Regions from separate parts of the Zooshikella ganghwensis genome, predicted to be linked through region 2. Evidence: predicted binding sites of a transcription regulator. Region 2 holds the regulator's gene; each other region holds the start of a gene.

The links. The regulator PhoB, encoded in region 2, activates phosphate uptake and scavenging genes when phosphate is short. The targets are predictions, from matches to a motif close to TGTCATANNNNTGTCANA.
Region 1: the regulator PhoB is predicted to act here: its motif matches at 1,272-1,289, upstream of KHS79_RS17285 (glycerophosphodiester phosphodiesterase).
Region 3: the regulator PhoB is predicted to act here: its motif matches at 2,922-2,939, upstream of KHS79_RS22200 (ABC transporter permease subunit).

Annotation. Positions count from the first base shown of each region.
Region 1 is NZ_JAEVHG010000013.1:91,800-97,535, forward strand. Features, by position in the region: gene KHS79_RS17275 (OadG family protein) at 1-59, opposite strand, end outside; gene KHS79_RS17280 (YgdI/YgdR family lipoprotein) at 814-1,020, shown strand; gene KHS79_RS17285 (glycerophosphodiester phosphodiesterase) at 1,474-2,391, shown strand; gene KHS79_RS17290 (acyltransferase family protein) at 2,422-3,471, opposite strand; gene yfcD (NUDIX hydrolase YfcD) at 3,742-4,278, opposite strand; gene ppnN (nucleotide 5'-monophosphate nucleosidase PpnN) at 4,744-5,736, shown strand, end outside.
Region 2 is NZ_JAEVHG010000004.1:27,299-33,034, reverse strand. Features, by position in the region: gene KHS79_RS07940 (HU family DNA-binding protein) at 1-145, opposite strand, end outside; gene KHS79_RS07935 (FAD-dependent oxidoreductase) at 228-1,352, opposite strand; gene KHS79_RS07930 (rubredoxin) at 1,406-1,582, opposite strand; gene KHS79_RS07925 (chorismate--pyruvate lyase family protein) at 1,769-2,413, shown strand; gene ubiA (4-hydroxybenzoate octaprenyltransferase) at 2,426-3,295, shown strand; gene phoB (phosphate regulon transcriptional regulator PhoB) at 3,429-4,118, shown strand; gene phoR (phosphate regulon sensor histidine kinase PhoR) at 4,139-5,425, shown strand.
Region 3 is NZ_JAEVHG010000023.1:1,159-6,894, reverse strand. Features, by position in the region: gene pstA (phosphate ABC transporter permease PstA) at 1-587, opposite strand, end outside; gene KHS79_RS22200 (ABC transporter permease subunit) at 622-2,898, opposite strand; gene KHS79_RS22195 (PstS family phosphate ABC transporter substrate-binding protein) at 3,140-4,120, opposite strand; gene KHS79_RS22190 (TRAP transporter small permease subunit) at 4,652-5,266, shown strand; gene KHS79_RS22185 (TRAP transporter large permease) at 5,266-5,736, shown strand, end outside.

The sequences.
Region 1 (5,736 bases), on a different contig from region 2:
AACCCCATTCCAAGCAACATCAAGTAAAGACCTTCGGTCATTAATTCAGCAGGGGTCATAGACTTTCCTTAACTAGAATTCCACACTGTTAAGCGATATCCAGTATAAACAATATCCACATCTTACGTTGTTCATTCCCTACACGCCTGATGTCTTCCTTCTTTATCTATAAAAGTCAGTATTCGTTATTTAGGGTGGATATCTACAAATATCTTGTTTCAGTGTTTAACTTAAAACTTTATGGATGACGTTAGTGTTTTATCGGGTCATTAATGTACATTGAATCAATTCGTTAGGCAAACATTGCTGTATTAATACGTATTGTGTTTGACTTAATTCAATTTTTTTGATGACTAATAATGGTTAGTTCGTGGCCAACCAGTCAGCATATAGTCAGTTACCTACAACACAGATTTAAAACATCTGCATTATCCGCAAACCAAATTAATGAAACAGGTCTCAATAATTTTATTGTATGTCTGGAGCTTTAAATATTACTTAGTAGAATAAGTTAAAAAGCTATTTAACCTGTAATCACAAAAGATTCTATCAAGTCTTTCTTTTAAACAGCAGAGGCTTGAGCTAAAACAGGAGTGTAGCGCCAGGAAGGCGGAGTCAAACGTTAGCCTACTAACACTAACGTTTTAGTACATGAATGAACTTTGTAATGATCAACAAGAAAACCTGAAAGATAGCCCAGCAGATAGGAACTAAACACTGCATAAGCCGCCTATTCTTGCATCAATCAGGTATACTCCTAAGCTTAATACAATAAGGGAGTAGAATTGATCACCCTTTAGTAGGAGTTGTCAAATGAGAGCTGTATTACCCCTTGTATTATTTACTCTACTCGCAGGCTGTTCCAGTCCCCACTTGATCACACTGCAAGATGGTACTCACATCCAAACGGTCGATGAGCCTGACTTCAATGAGGACACAGGCTTTTATGAATACGAGACAGAAAGTGGTGATGAAGAATCTGTCAATAAAAATACTGTCAAAAAAATTAGAGAGTTATAATATTCTGTTAGAAAGGCAAATAGGATTTACACATAAATGGACGTTAAACACAGGCTAGCTCAAAACAAAATGATCTAAGGTGAGCTAGTCTGTAACAGATTATCACTCATGATTAAGCTTACTCTCCAGCCTAGAGCAATCGCACATTATTTTCTTTTCAAGTAGCTTTGTCCGACAGAGCATACATTGAATTGTCATTGTGATAAGCACTTTAAAGTAGTTATTTACATTTACTAATAGTTATTTACTTTTGCTAAAGTTGCATGACAACCACTCACACAGTACATTATGTTTGAATGAAAATCCTATGACTTCTGCATAGAGGATACATGCAGTAACAACCGACTCATAATTTGATTATCTAAAGGGCCTGCCCTCCAATTTGCATTTGGCGATAAGCGTTGTACAACAAGGTAGTCGGTTAATAACAACAAATACAACAGTGAGATGAGCATGAAGCGCCTTGCGACAATAGTGATACTGCTACTGGTGAGCCTTTACCTTATTCCTTTCACCATAACTACACTGTCCGCTCCCCCAGTTGCCCCTAGTATTATCCAGGCTCAAGAATCACCTCTGGTGATTGCGCACCGCGGTGGTAAAGGATTATGGCCTGAAAACACCTTATTTGCCTTTAATAACGCCATTAAACTTGGGGTTGATATGCTAGAAATGGATGTTCGAAGCACTGCTGACGGCACTCTGATCATCATGCATGACCCTCAAGTTGATCGCACAACAAATGGTCAAGGTAAAGTCAGTGATTTGTCATGGAAAGATCTACAACAATTAGATGCGGGTTATTATTGGACAAACGATAAAGGACAAACCTATCCCTATCGGAACAAGGGAATAACGATTCCGAGCTTATCAGCGGTGTTAACCTCTTTTCCCGAAAAACCAATGGTTATCGAAATCAAAGAGGCAGGAATTGAACAGCGTGTGTGCGATACTATTCGAAAACATAATATGCAACAGCATGTAATTATTGGCTCATTTATAGCCGCATCTCTTCATACATTTCGTGAAGCCTGCCCTAAAGTCGCGACATCTGCCACTCATAACGAAGTTAAAAACATGGTGATTCTTGATACAGTGGGTTTAGGTCATTTATACCGCCCACCTGCCATTGCATTACAAGTTCCTGAGTATTACGAAGATCGACTCATAACCTCCCCTTCTTTGCTAGCCACCGCAAGCCAGCACCAACTTTGGGTACAAGTATGGACAGTAAATGACACCACACAAATGCAACGACTCATAAAACAAGACATTAATGGCATTATTACTGATTATCCAGATCGACTAATTAACCTGAAACAACAGTTTTTTTTAAAACCGGTCCAGGCTTCAAATGAACATGCTCGCTAACTAAAGACTTAAACACACAGCAAGCTGCCCCTATTTTCCATTGAATAACAAACGCAATAGGGGCAAACGAAGAATGAGAAAATGGTGAATACACAATGAAAGTAACATCGCACAGGCCACAATAAGGCTAAACCCGAAATACATGTTCAGCTCTAGCTGAACAACCCATAACCCAAGGTAAATTACAATCAAATGATGAAAAAGATAAATACTATAAGAAGCATCAGATAAATAAAAGAATACTCGTGACTGACGATTAAATAATTTTGAAAAGAAGCAAAAGCAGAATTGACATGAAAGCCAGGTAATTAAACCTTGCAAGTAAACCTCAACAACCTCTAAACCAAGCCCAGAAAACAGTTTTGGTACAATCGCAAGACTAACACAAGCACTGACTAGCAAGAATAAATACAACCACTGAAAACTGGCAAATATACACTGCATATTTTTATTCCGATAAAGAAAGAGGCCAAACAAAAAATACTGAAGGTAAATCAAAAAGCTAAAAAGTGTAATACCACCGAGCGAAATACTATATATAGGTATAACTTTACCCAACCCAATAACAAAAAAATCATACATAGGCAGCAATAAAATAAGCCAGCGTCTTGATAGAATTTCACTGGCACTGATCGCAAACATACCTTTAAAAAAAGGCAGTTGCCTGGCGACCCACACTAACAAAACGGTAAATAAAAAATACCAGCACAAATTAATAAGAAACCATAAATGTGAAACCCATCCTGAACCTAAAAAGAATCGTTGTAGCGTAAAATTACCTAACAGGTATTCTTGCACCGAATTAATCAGCAATACTGTTGATACTAGCGGAATAATAATTCGTTTCGAACGCAGTTTAATAAAGACTGGCTCACCATACTTAACAACGGTCATTAAGCAAAAAAAACCAGAAACAATAAAAAAAGCTGGCATCCTGAACAAATGAATGACTTGACTTAATTCTGAAAAAAATACAGCCCGTTCGCTGCTGACAACTTTCCAAACATGATCAGGGTTATAAATTTGTGCTGCATGCAAAACAACACCTAACAGCATCAATGTGCTGCGCATTGCATCCATGTAATAAAGCCTCATGCCTATTCTCACTCTGCATTGTAAACCCAGAGTAAACTTTGCAGAATTCAAGCCAAATAAATGGCTATCAACACTCGCTTTATTGAATCAAACAAATAAAAGGCATGTAGCGATTACGAAATAATTACGACCGTAATATTTCAAAAAAAGACAGGTGAGGTGTTAAAGAATACAACATGATTGTTTATAACAGCAGAAAGCCCTGCTTGGCTTCCTGCAAGGATATACCCACAATAGTTATGTTAGTAAGCATGTTTAAACAGCAATGGCAAGCTTAGGCCACAGTCGCTGTAAGGCAATTAAGCTATCAGGTGTAAACTGCAAAGAATGGGGTGAACGCAACACATCTTCAGGCCACAACTGAACAATATTTTCAACCTCATCGGCTTCCAAAGTTAATGGACCATCGTACTCACACGTATAAACCTTCCCCCAAACCCGCAGCTCCGATTCTTGGAAATAAAAGTGAAAGTAACTATGTAAAGGTACACCTGTGATCCCCATTTCTTCTGCTAACTCACGATAGGCAGCTTGTTCATAGTCTTCCCCTGCTTGTACCACTCCACCTGCTGCAAGATCATAAAAGCCTGGGTACACGTCTTTGGTCGGTGTTCGTTTTTGAACAAACAATTGTCCAAGGGGGTTAAAGACAAACACATACACTGCCCGATGACAAAGCCCCTGTTTGCGCATTTCAGACCGGGTACTTTCACCAATACATTCATTTTGTTCGTTAACGATGGTCACCCGCTCATGATTGATAGCGTTTTTTGTTATTAATTCACGTGGCATGGCTCTCCCTCATTATTGTTATCATACATAGCCATCACTGCAGCTATTGTACTAGGCTTATCACACCATACCATGATGTTGACTGATGGCCCACCCCCTGCCAATCAATCTCATCACCAAATTGACGGTCTTACCTCGCTTCATGAATACTATACTCTTCGCGAATGATTTTTAGGCTTTGTTACCATCGCTCTTCACCCCAGTCATTTAGTTTATCTAAACTCCTGGGGCTTCATCGCTCGGTGGCCTCGCCTAAATAACCCTTCGCTGTGAGTATATACCACTTTATTTTGACACCTAAAAATGATTCATTATGGGTATAGAACATAGATTCCTTAACTTAGCCTTTACTACCAAATGCTCATGATGATGACTGTTTCTTTTATGTGTTATTGAACTCATTCGCTAAATGTTTTATCTACAATTAACTTAGGTACGTTAACAAAAGACACAGATAGAGTTCATATGAGTGAAACATTAATCTCAACACTAGTCAGCCCCAGTGGCAGCATGAGTGTCCTTTCCAATAATGAAGTTAAACAACTTCAAGACACTACCAAAGGGGGACTTTACCAACTATTTCGCCAATGCTCATTGGCCGTTTTAAACTGTGATGAGCATTCAGATAACCCGTATAAAATTCTTGAGAAGTATCAAAGTTATGATATTCGGATTATCCACGAGCACAGAGGTCTAAAGTTACAGCTGCTTAATGCCCCTGGCAATGCCTTTGTCGATGGACAATTGATCAAAGGGATCAAACAAAACCTATTTGCTGTCGTGCGAGATATTCTTTATGTCGCCAATGAAGTCAAACTTCACGCAGCAGTTAATACCGAAAGCTCTAGTGACATCACCAATATGGTATTTCATGTCTTACGCCATGCTAATGCTTTTCGCCCCAAAATACACCCTGACATTGTAGTATGTTGGGGAGGACACTCCATTGGCGAAGTTGAATATAAATACACCAAACGTGTTGGCTATCAGCTTGGACTACGTGGGATGAACATTTGTACAGGCTGTGGTCCTGGCGCCATGAAAGGTCCCATGAAAGGTGCCAATATTGCCCATGCCAAACAACGCATCAATGGTAGTCGTTTTATAGGGCTGACAGAGCCAGGTATTATTGCCGCCGAGTCACCTAATCCTATCGTCAATGAATTAGTTATCATGCCCGATATTGAAAAGCGTTTAGAAGCGTTTGTCCGGATGGGGCATGGTATCATTGTCTTCCCTGGAGGACCGGGAACATTTGAGGAAATTCTGTATATTTTAGGTATTTTATTACACCCCAATAATCGAGATATTCCATTTCCTGTTATCTTCACTGGTCCCAGTACCGCAAAAAGTTACTTTGCAGATATACACCAGTTTATTGGTAAGACCCTTGGTCTTGAAGCCCAACAACGCTATAAAATCATTATTGATGATCCTGAAACTGTGGCTAGGGAAGTT
Region 2 (5,736 bases):
TACCAAAGCCAATGAGCACAACATCACCCTCACGACTGAGTGCCAATTGTATTTCATCCAGTATTGCAGTTAATACATGAGAAGCTTGTTCCTTCGTCATTGATGCATGATCAGCAATTGCAGAAATTAATTCTGGCTTATGCACACTCTGTCCCTCATAATTTTTTTATAAGTATTATTTATTTTTTGATACCGGCCTTTTGCTAATGCCCTTTTGATAGCACCCATTAGTTTATTGTTAACTGTTTATTTAACGCATATTTTTCTTTCACATAGCGTCCTGTTAACGCATACCCGAATAGTTTTTCATCCTTAACAAAACACGCCCTAACATCTAAACCTTCGGCATGAATCTGCCATTGCCCAGTACATCCTCGAGGTGGTGGACAAACCACAACAGGGCAAATAGGCGTTTTAACACCCACGGGCATAGGTCCATAACGTAATGGCGTAGGATGCCCTGCTAAAGTACGTGCTAATGTTTTGGCACATGCCATAAGCGGCATGACATACAACAGGACATGTCCTTCTACTTCTGCACAGTCTCCCAAAGCAAATACATCAGGTGCAGAAGTTTCCAATAAATGATTAACTTGAATACCCTCATTAACCTCAAGCCCGGCTTCAAGCGCCATTGTGATGTGAGGTTTGATACCTATTGCTGATAACACCACATCCGTATGAATAAGCTTGCCATTGGTCAGGGTCAGTTCCAGTCCGTTCTCTATACGGTTTACTTCTTCTAAACCAACGCCAAAATGAAAGCGTACACCAAGTGTTTGCAAACAACTTTGCAACGGTGCAGCCACATCAGCTGGTAACAACTTAGGCATTAAGCTATGGCTTTGAGAGATCAACTCCACATGATGTTCAGCCGCTATCAAATCATTGGCAAACTCGCAGCCCACTAAACCACTACCAATGATAGCAACACGTTTTTTACCTGATACTGCCTTGCGAAAAATCTCATAAGACTGCAAGTTGTTAACAGAGTATATCTCCTCCGTACCGTCACCTTGAACATCAAGCTGGAGTACATCGGCACCCCACGCTAAAACAAGCTGGCGATAACGAAGTTCGTCATTGCCTATCTTGATCAGGTGATGCTGAGGATCAATTGCAGTCACACGGGTATTTGTCAGGATAGTGGCATTTAACTGCTCGGCCATTTCCTGAGCATCTGCCGTATCAATTTGTTTTCGGCTCATACCAATAGACAGCATTGGCTTAGAGTAATAACGACCATCATCAGTCGTGATCAATGTAAGCGGTGAATATGAATCATGCTTTCTATATTCTTTTGCAAGGGTATAACCCGCTAACCCAGTACCAATTATAATGAGGGGTTCCATGACACACATGACCTGTTGCTTTATAAATTTTTAAAGTCAAACTCAGTCCAACATTATTCAAGAAGAATCATTTCAAAGTCTTGTTTGCATACACCACAATCAGGACAAATCCATTCTTCAGGTACATCTTCCCAGCGGGTTCCAGGGGGAATGTCATCATCAGGCCAGCCATCAGCTTCATCATAGATAAAGCCACAGACTGTACACTGCCACTTACGAAATGCTTCCATGCTCACTCGATTTCCTCACTAAACCATTATTGATGGCTAATGCCAGCATAACGTATGGTGTATAGTGGTTCCATACGCAACACATGACTCTGTTGTCATGCTATTGACCATCACTAACATGAAAGTTATTTTTCTGTTGTTTGCACCTTGCAACATCAAACCGTTTCAAGCATCCTGCTGTGAATTATGAACCTTAACCGCTATTCCAACATGCAGCTTTTCAGTGAACACTGCTGGCAGCCTACCCATAAGTGGCCTGCTCACGATCCGTTATGCCCTCACCTTAAACACTGGCTGACTCACCCAGGCTCATTAACAGAACAATTAGCAAAACACTTCAATAGCAAGGTATCTGTTCACCTGCATAGACAACAATGGCTCACAGCAACTAAAGAAGAGCAACAGTATTTGGGTATTACCCCAGATACGTTAACCAACATCCGTGAAATTACACTGTTTGTCAGACAGCAACCTTGCATACTGGCAAGGACTGTCATTCCCAAAGAAACACTGAGTGGTAATTACCAGGACTTGCTTACTATCAAAGAGCAGCCCCTTGGCCATTTTTTATTTGGTAATGCCAACATTATACGCTTACCACAATTTGAGCTGACAACATTAAAAACCGCTGATTTACCTATTCAGCACGACTTACCGTTACCTTCAGAACAAGTGTGGGGACGACGATCCAGATTTTTATTGAGTCAAAAGCCACTCATGATCACTGAATATTTTTTACCCTTTTTGCTTCACAGCATCGAAAACGAACAAATTGGCAAGCCAGCTGCAAGTGATATACTTACCACCTCATCGCCTTCAAACGACCATTAAAACAACGTCAATATGCGTGTAATCCAGCAACAATGGCCCCGCCTATGGGCTTACAGTCAGCTCATGCGGCTCAACCGCCCGATTGGTACCTACCTTTTACTTTGGCCGACCCTTTGGAGCCTCTGGATTGCTGCACAGGGATTACCCAATACAAGCCTGATCATTATATTTTCATTAGGTGTTTTTTTAATGCGCAGTGCAGGCTGTGTTATTAATGACTTCGCTGACCGTCACTTTGATGGGCATGTTAAACGAACACAACTACGCCCATTAATTACAGGTAAAGCCTCAGCGAAAGAAGCAATTTGGCTATTTTTTGTTTTAGTACTATTTTCTTTTCTGCTGGTTCTGCAAACGAACACTTATACTGTACTGCTATCTTTTGGTGCACTTGCACTTGCAACCTGCTACCCCTTCATGAAGCGTTATACACACTTCCCACAAGTTGTGTTGGGAGCAGCGTTCTCTTGGAGTATTCCAATGACATTTTCCGCACAGACCGGAGAGCTATCAGTGACTACCTGGTTACTTTATGCCGCGAATTTGTCATGGACAGTAGCCTATGATACCCAGTACGCTATGGTTGATCGTGATGATGATTTGCAAATTGGCATCAAGTCCACTGCAATTTTATTTGGCCAGGCGGATAACCTGATAATTGCTATTTTACAGCTACTTGCATTACTGTTGATGGTGATTGTAGGCATTATCCAACAGCTTGACTGGCCATTCTATACTGGTCTAATTGCTGCAAGTTTGCTATTTATTTACCAGCACTATTTGACACATGGACGTAACAGAGAGCGTTGTTTTCTTGCGTTCTTGAATAATCACTGGGTCGGATTACTCATTTTCCTGGGCACTATGACTGCTTTTTGGTAACAGTTAGGACCATTTGGCATATCTGCTAAATGCCTAAAAGGTTTCAATCAATAGCCTTTTATTTGTCATTTAATTGTAACAAACAGTCTGTGTAATGAGTTGCTGACCCGTAGAGCGAAGAGAAGGCTTGAACATGGTTGGCAAAAAAATACTTATTGTTGATGATGAAGCCCCAATCAGGGAAATGATTGCAGTCGCCCTCGAAATGGCTGGCTATGAATGTCTGGAAGCAGACAATACACAAGATGCGCACGGTATTATCATTGACAAAAAGCCAGACCTCATTCTGCTGGACTGGATGTTACCAGGTACTAGCGGAATAGAATTGGCTCGGCGCTTACGAAGGGACGAAATGACGGCTGGCATTCCTATCATTATGCTAACCGCGAAAGGAGAAGAAGATAACAAAATACAAGGTCTAGAGGTTGGGGCAGATGATTACATCACTAAGCCTTTCTCACCACGTGAACTCGTCGCTCGCCTAAAAGCAGTTTTACGTCGTTCAGGCGCTCAAGAACCACAAGAGCCCATACGCGTTGAAGGACTTGAACTTGATCCTGTCAGTCATCGAGTGACCATCAATGGCAAGCCTACTGATATGGGTCCCACTGAATACCGCCTGCTCCAATTTTTTATGACTCATCAAGAACGTGCCTATACCCGCAGTCAACTGCTTGACCAAGTCTGGGGTGGCAATGTGTATGTTGAGGAACGTACTGTTGATGTCCATATCCGCCGCCTGCGTAAAGCTCTAGGCAATGGCCATGACCGCTTGATTCAAACGGTGCGTGGCACAGGTTATCGTTTTTCCACCAAAGGTTAGTCAGCAAAGATTGGAAAACCATGCCACAACGATTGTTTTTTGGGGCAGTCATTGTAGTCATCTTTGGGCTTGCCATTGATGAGCTTGCTTGGACCCTAGTTGTAGCCTTAAGTAGTTACCTCTTCTGGACCTTGTTACAGGTTTATAAATTAAACCACTGGCTTCAGGAAAGTGAGCTCACCAATAATGAACCTCCAGAAAGTCGTGGTATCTGGGGCGATATTTTTGATGCTATTTACCGGCTACAACGAAGTCATCAAAAGTCCCGTGCGCGCTTACAAGCAGTGATTGACAGAGTCCAAGACTCAACAGCAGCACTATCAGATGCTGTAGTGATGATTGACAGCCATGGCAACTTAGAGTGGTGGAACCATGCTGCGGAAAAGCTATTAGGATTTCGCTCACCTGTAGATCGAGGTCAGCTCATCACGAACCTAATACGTGATCCTGCCTTTGGTAAATACTTTGAAGAAAAGCGCTATGCAGATCCGTTAGAAATACCCTCGCCCATCACTGAGCAAATCCATTTGCTCTTTACCATTACACTGTTTGGTCGAAATGATCGTTTACTGTTAGCTCGTGATATCACACGCCTGCATAACCTTGAGCAAATGCGCAAAGACTTTGTCGCTAATGTATCCCATGAATTACGTACACCACTAACCGTTATCCGCGGTTATTTGGAAACTTTTGCCGATAATGCTGACAGTCTTCCCGAGCGCTGGCTTCGTGCAATTCAGCAAATGCAACAGCAGTCTGATCGAATGGAAAACCTGGTAAGTGATTTACTGCTGTTATCACGCTTGGAAACCAGCGATAAAATCAGTGATCCACAAGAAGTTAATATAGCAACACTGCTCACTAACATCATTAATGATGCCAAAGCACTTAGTGGGGAAAAGCAACATAGAATTAGTTTTGTCTGTAGCCCAAATGCAATTTTAATGGGATACGAACGTGAGCTACACAGTGCGTTTTCAAATTTAATTTTCAATGCCGTTAAATACACACCAGCCAAAGGTGCTATTGATGTTCACTGGTGGGAAGACGAAAAAGGTGCTCACTTGTCAGTGATGGATGATGGTGTTGGTATCGACCCTAAGCATATTCCTCGTTTGACTGAACGCTTTTATCGAGCCGATGCCAGTCGCTCTAAGATGACGGGAGGAACTGGACTGGGACTCGCTATCGTTAAACATGTTCTATTGCGACATTATGGTCATCTTGAAATCATCAGTGAATTAGGTAAAGGTAGTACATTTACCTGTCATTTTACCCCTCAGCTCTTGATGGAAAATGCAGCATAATTATCTCTTATCTGCACTCAAACTCACTTCCCTTACTTGTTAGACAATCATTTAGTCAAATCATCACTGCTTTATGAAAAATACCCACAACGAAGTATTTTTGATGGGTCCAACCTGACCTATTAAATTCTGTACAATGCTTATACTCTCCATAAAATTCAGGATCCAAAAAAATTTCAGATAATTACATACAAGAGCTTTGTCTAACAAAATAATTAACACAAAAAAAACAATAACAAACATGTTGTATACATTTTAAATATTCATATAATGAGAATTGGATCTTAAGTCATAATATGTTGATCAGGGTT
Region 3 (5,736 bases), on a different contig from region 2:
AAGCGCTCAAGTGCTGCATTGATTCGTCCAATTTGATGCTTTTCAATTTCATAAATATCATCGTGAATACTTTCAGCTCTGGCAATGCGTTGCTGAAAGGTTTCCCATAACGGTTTGTCATCCAAAATAACACGGTCACCTTCTCTCACCTCTTTTAAAAAGCCATAGAAGTTGCCCCATTCACGACGTTCAACAACCATTATATTTTCAGAAAACTCAATACTTTCTAAGAAAGCTGGCAAAATCCACTGGAAGTCACTGCCATATATATCGCGGTTACCAACCTTAATCAGTTGGCGCTCGAAGAACTCACTTTCTTCAGCAGAGATTGCTATTCCAGCATCGCGCAATCGCTGAGCAGAGACCTCTTCTGACTCAACAATTTCACCAGCAATGACTTTGCTCTGCTGGCCAGGCACAGTGTAATTTGCCTTGATGATATCAGCTGGCCAGAAGTGTCCTAAACCGCGAACTGCAATTAACGCCAGCAAGCCAACTACCATAATGATACTAATGGCAACAGCCCCGGCATTTAGCCAAACCCAAGGCTCTCCACTTTTATACCAGTTTTTTAATCCGATGCGCATAAGGCACACTTTCCATCATTAGAGAGTCAATTGATTAGAGAGAGCTGTAACGTTTGCGTAATCGATGTCGAATCAATTCCGCCATGGTATTCACCACAAACGTAAACAAGAACAACACTAGTGCGGCTAAAAATAGGACACGATAATGCGAGCTACCGACTTCAGACTCTGGCATTTCAACCGCAATATTTGCAGCCAGCGTCCTCATCCCCTCGAAAATATTGGCATCCATGATCGGCGTATTACCCGTCGCCATTAACACAATCATCGTTTCACCCACTGCACGACCCAAACCAATCATGAGCGCTGAAAAAATGCCTGGACTAGCCGTTAATAGCACTACACGGGTCAAGGTTTGCCAAGGTGTTGCTCCCAGTGCTAATGAGCCATAGGTAAGGTGTTTGGGCACACTAAAAATGGCATCTTCAGCAATGGAGAAAATGGTGGGTATAACGGCAAAACCCATCGCAAGGCCAACAACCAGTGCATTACGCTGATCATAGTCAAGCCCTGTGGCCTCCTGAATCCAGTGACGAATATCCCCATCAAAAAGAAAGCCTTCTATAGGTGCGCTCAACTGCAGGCTTATCCAGCCCACTAACAGAACAACAGGAATCAAAATAGCAGCTTGCCAGCCATCAGGAATTCTATGCCGAATGCTGCCGGGCAACTGTGCCCATAGGTAAGCAAATAACAGCATACAGACAGGCATAAAAAGCAACAGGACAAAAATACCTGCTAACGTATTCTCAACAAATGGTGCTAACCACAAGCCAGCCAAGAATCCCAAAATAACAGTGGGTAGCGCTTCCATAAGCTCAATGACAGGTTTAACCTTGCGGCGCATAGCAGGTGCCATAAAGTATGCCGTATAAATTGCACCGCAAATGGCTAATGGTGCAGCTAACAACATGGCATAAAAAGCCGCTTTCAAGGTACCAAAGGATAACGGCATTAAGCTGAGCTTAGGTTCAAAGTCATTAGTTGAAGCTGAGGATTGCCAGATATACTTTGGTTCAGTGTAACTTTCATACCACACTTTGTCCCAAAGCGCTGACCATGAAACTTCTGGATGCGTATTATTTACATCCCAAAAGCCCACTTCACCTTGCAGGTTTTCCACCAGTAATGCATTTGCTCTTGGAGAAATGGCAATACCAGCTATTGATTTATCCATAACGGATTGTTTGATTAGAGTCCGTTGAGCCGTTGTATTAAAAATTCCTATATTGCCTTGAGCATCAGCAGCAACAAAACCTTTACGCCGATGTTCAGGTGCAATATTCACTATCGCACTGTCACTTAACTTAAAGCCACGAATTTTTTTCAGCTGCCATTCATTGGTATCATTTCTAACGAAAAACCACTGATTAATATGCCCTGAAGAGTCCCCGAGTAATAAGGAAATACCGCCTAAGAGAAAGCGCATAGCAGTTAAACTCGAACCATCTTCAGTCACATCAATAACGGCATTGATCACTGGATTTTCTTTGTCTTTAATATCCAAAATAGCCAAATGATCACTATCCAAAGCAGCAAAGATCCAACGCTGATCCGGGTCGATTAATAAACCATTAATCGTTCCAGGTAATTTAGGAACAGACAACAATTGCTCAGTTAGCGTTACTTCACCTGATAAAAAGTTTTCTTCTTTATTTAAAGCTTTGACGACAAAAGCATCCTTTCCAGAACCTGCGATAATTAACGCCTCATCAGTATCCCTTAATGCCAGGTGAGAAAAAGCTGTGTTCTCTGCCAGTGAGATATATTCTTTACCATAGGGATAGCTTATTTTCGGGGTAATGGTCCGCTGATTATCATCCGCAAACCGAATATCATATTCATGTTTAAAAACAATAGCTTGGCCATTTGAGAAGGCTAAGGCGAGCACATGGGTTGCCGGATCTGCTTCAGCCAAGCAGGTAATAGTCGCCCCTTCAGGAACAGGGATTGACTCTGTGTGAATAACACGCCCTGTGTTCGTCTTAAAGAAAATTACCTGTCCATTACTATCGAGCTTCAGCCCAATTTCTGCTTGCTCTTCCATAGCAAAATAGAGGTTTTTTTCTGCGGATGATGCTGGCAAGGAGTAAGTCGCAACAGAACTCATGCTTGCCGAACGGAATAGAGGTACAACTTCATACAATAAGTAAAGGAAAATCAGCAAAATTGCCACAATAACACCTACGCCGCCAACAGCTACCCCCCACTCGGCGAGCTTGTCTTTAAAGTGACGCAGCATTTTGTGGCGCTTGAGCGCTGGACTTGAGAAGTCAACAATTGAGCTGTACTTAGATGTATATGGTTTCATGGAGGAGTACCATACCGACGGTATATGACATATTTGTTACAAATAATTGACCTTAAGTTGAACTGTCACGCGTTTTCACAGATAGAGCCAGTACGCTACTGAAGGTTATAAATATAAAAAATAAAAGACTGAAAAATGTTGATTTAAAAAGCATAAAGGCAGTTAACACTGCCTTTATATATCCCATGTTATGGAAGCTTCAAAAGCCCTTCCTATTTGGTATACATTTTTTGCAAGGTTATTAATTAATCCCTAGCTTTTTAAGTTCTTTCGCAACAACCTGAGCCGGCAGGGGAATGTAGCCATCTTTTACTACAACACCTTGGCCCTGTTTAGATAAGACAAGTTTAATAAACTCTCTGTCCAATGGTGCTAACGATTTATTTGGGGCTTTATTGACATAAACGTATAAGAAACGAGATAAAGGGTACGCACCTTTAACTGCATTTTCAGGCGTCGCATCAATAAACTGGGCACCTTGTTTACGCGCTAAAGGAACCGTTCTTACACTTGATGTCTTATAACCAATTCCAGAGTAGCCTACCCCATTCACAGAAGCACTCACGGCTTGCACAACAGAAGCTGATCCAGGCTGTTCATTCACATTGTTTTTAAAGTCTCCTTTACACAGGGCTTTTTCCTTAAAATAACCATAGGTTCCGGAAACTGAGTTGCGACCATAAAGCTGAATACTTTTCTTAGCCCAAGGACCTTCTAGGCCAGCATCACCCCAGGCTTCAATTTTACCATCAGCGCCACACTTACGGGTCGAAGAAAAAATAGCGTCAACTTCGGCAATGGTCAGCCCCTTGATGGGGTTATCTTTATTTACAAAAACAGCTAATGCATCAATGGCTACAGGAATTGCTGTTGGTTTATAACCATATTTTTTCTCAAAAGCTTCTAGCTCTTTATCCTTCATTTTCCGGCTCATAGGTCCCAGGTTTGAGGTTCCTTCAGTGAGTGCGGGTGGCGCAGTTGAAGAGCCTGCTGCCTGTATCTGAATATTGACGTTAGGGTAAATCCGTTTAAAGTCCTCAGCCCATAAGGTCATCAGGTTCGCTAATGTATCAGAACCAACGCTTGATAAATTCCCTGATACGCCGCTCGCTTTTTTATATTCCGGTAAATTAGCATCTACTTTTGAACTTGCCAGCGCATAGTTCGTGCTAATACTAGTGGTGGCAACTGTCAGTGCAATAATCAACCCTTTCAGTTTCATTTGAAGTCTCCTGCAAAATTTAGTAGCGGTGATGTGCGTTGACTATGCGCAAACTATATGAATGCAATATTACATTTATGTTAAGCTAATTAAACAGCCACACAGATTCATCGAAAAAGAGAACTGATGCAAATTTGATCAGTTCATAGGTAGTAAATATCAAACATATTAAAGGTTCTTGGCATTTTTATAGTCATTTCAAGTATAATTTGTCAAAATAAAAATAAATTAGGAGTATTCACCATAATCGCTAGACCACTAGAGGCCCCTAGAGATTTGTATGAGATACCAAGCCAATTAAACATAATAAAATAAGTGCTTTCAAAAAGGATTCGAACCTAAAACACAAACAAAAAGCTATTAATGTGTCAGAAACACAGTTGGACTCATGCGCTGCTCCATTAGGATAAGAGGGTAAGCGCTATGGATTGCTCGCATAAAAATGATTCGCGAAGGGTATAGAAATGGATTTTTCGCTTTGAGCCTCTCTAAAGTCAGGCATTTGTCGTGTTGTAACCTGGGATAATAATAATGACTAAAGACAACAATCACACTAATAATAACCCATTTGTTCAATCTCACCACAACACTCAACTTAATCGAGTTTTGATAGTAATTCACAAAATCACCATCCAGGTAGATCAACTCACCGAAAACATTGGCCGCTTTGTATCTTGGTTTACACTGCTACTCATGTTTGCTGTTTTTCTTGTTGTCTTACTTCGCTATGTATTCAATATTGGCTCTATTGCTCTACAAGAATCTGCACATTATATACATGCATTTATTTTCCTAACGGCGAGTGGTTATGCCCTTAAACACAATGCTCATGTACGAGTGGATATTTTATATCGAAAAATGTCAACAAAACGTAAAGCGCTTATTGATGCACTAGGTACATTATTTTTATTACTACCTGTTTGTTTTTTTATAGCCATCATAAGCTGGGATTACGTCACAAAATCGTGGCTTATTACAGAAAGCTCAAGCGAACCAGGAGGTATACCCGGTGTTTTTTTATTAAAAACATTCATACTTATAATGTGTGCTGTATTAATATTACAGGGTTGCGCTGAGTTATTTCGTTCAATTCTCATTCTGAATAACGCTTGGAATCACCAGCCAAAAAAAGGAGTGAATGTGTAATGGAAGCACTAATTCCACTCCTCATGTTTGTTGTAGTCTGTTTAGTATTATTACTAGGCTACCCTGTGGCTTTTTCACTTGCCGGAACCGCTTTACTGTTTGTCAGTGGGGGGATAGTTGCGGGTATATTCGACACATCTTTCTTAACAGCACTACCAAGTCGGCTCTATGGCACGATGGTTAATGAAACACTAATGGCCGTACCACTTTTTGTGCTTATGGGAGTTATGCTGGAAAAATCTAAAATTGCAGAAAATCTTTTAGAAGGCATGGCACTAATATTTGGTCGCTTTCCTGGAGGTTTGGGCATATCTGTAACTATTGTCGGGATGTTACTGGCCGCAAGTACTGGTATCGTGGGCGCAACAGTAGTAACGATGGGATTAATCTCACTACCAACAATGCTAAAGCAAAATTACAGTCCCTCTCTTGCAACCGGTACAATCTGTGCTACAGGCACTCTTGGTCAA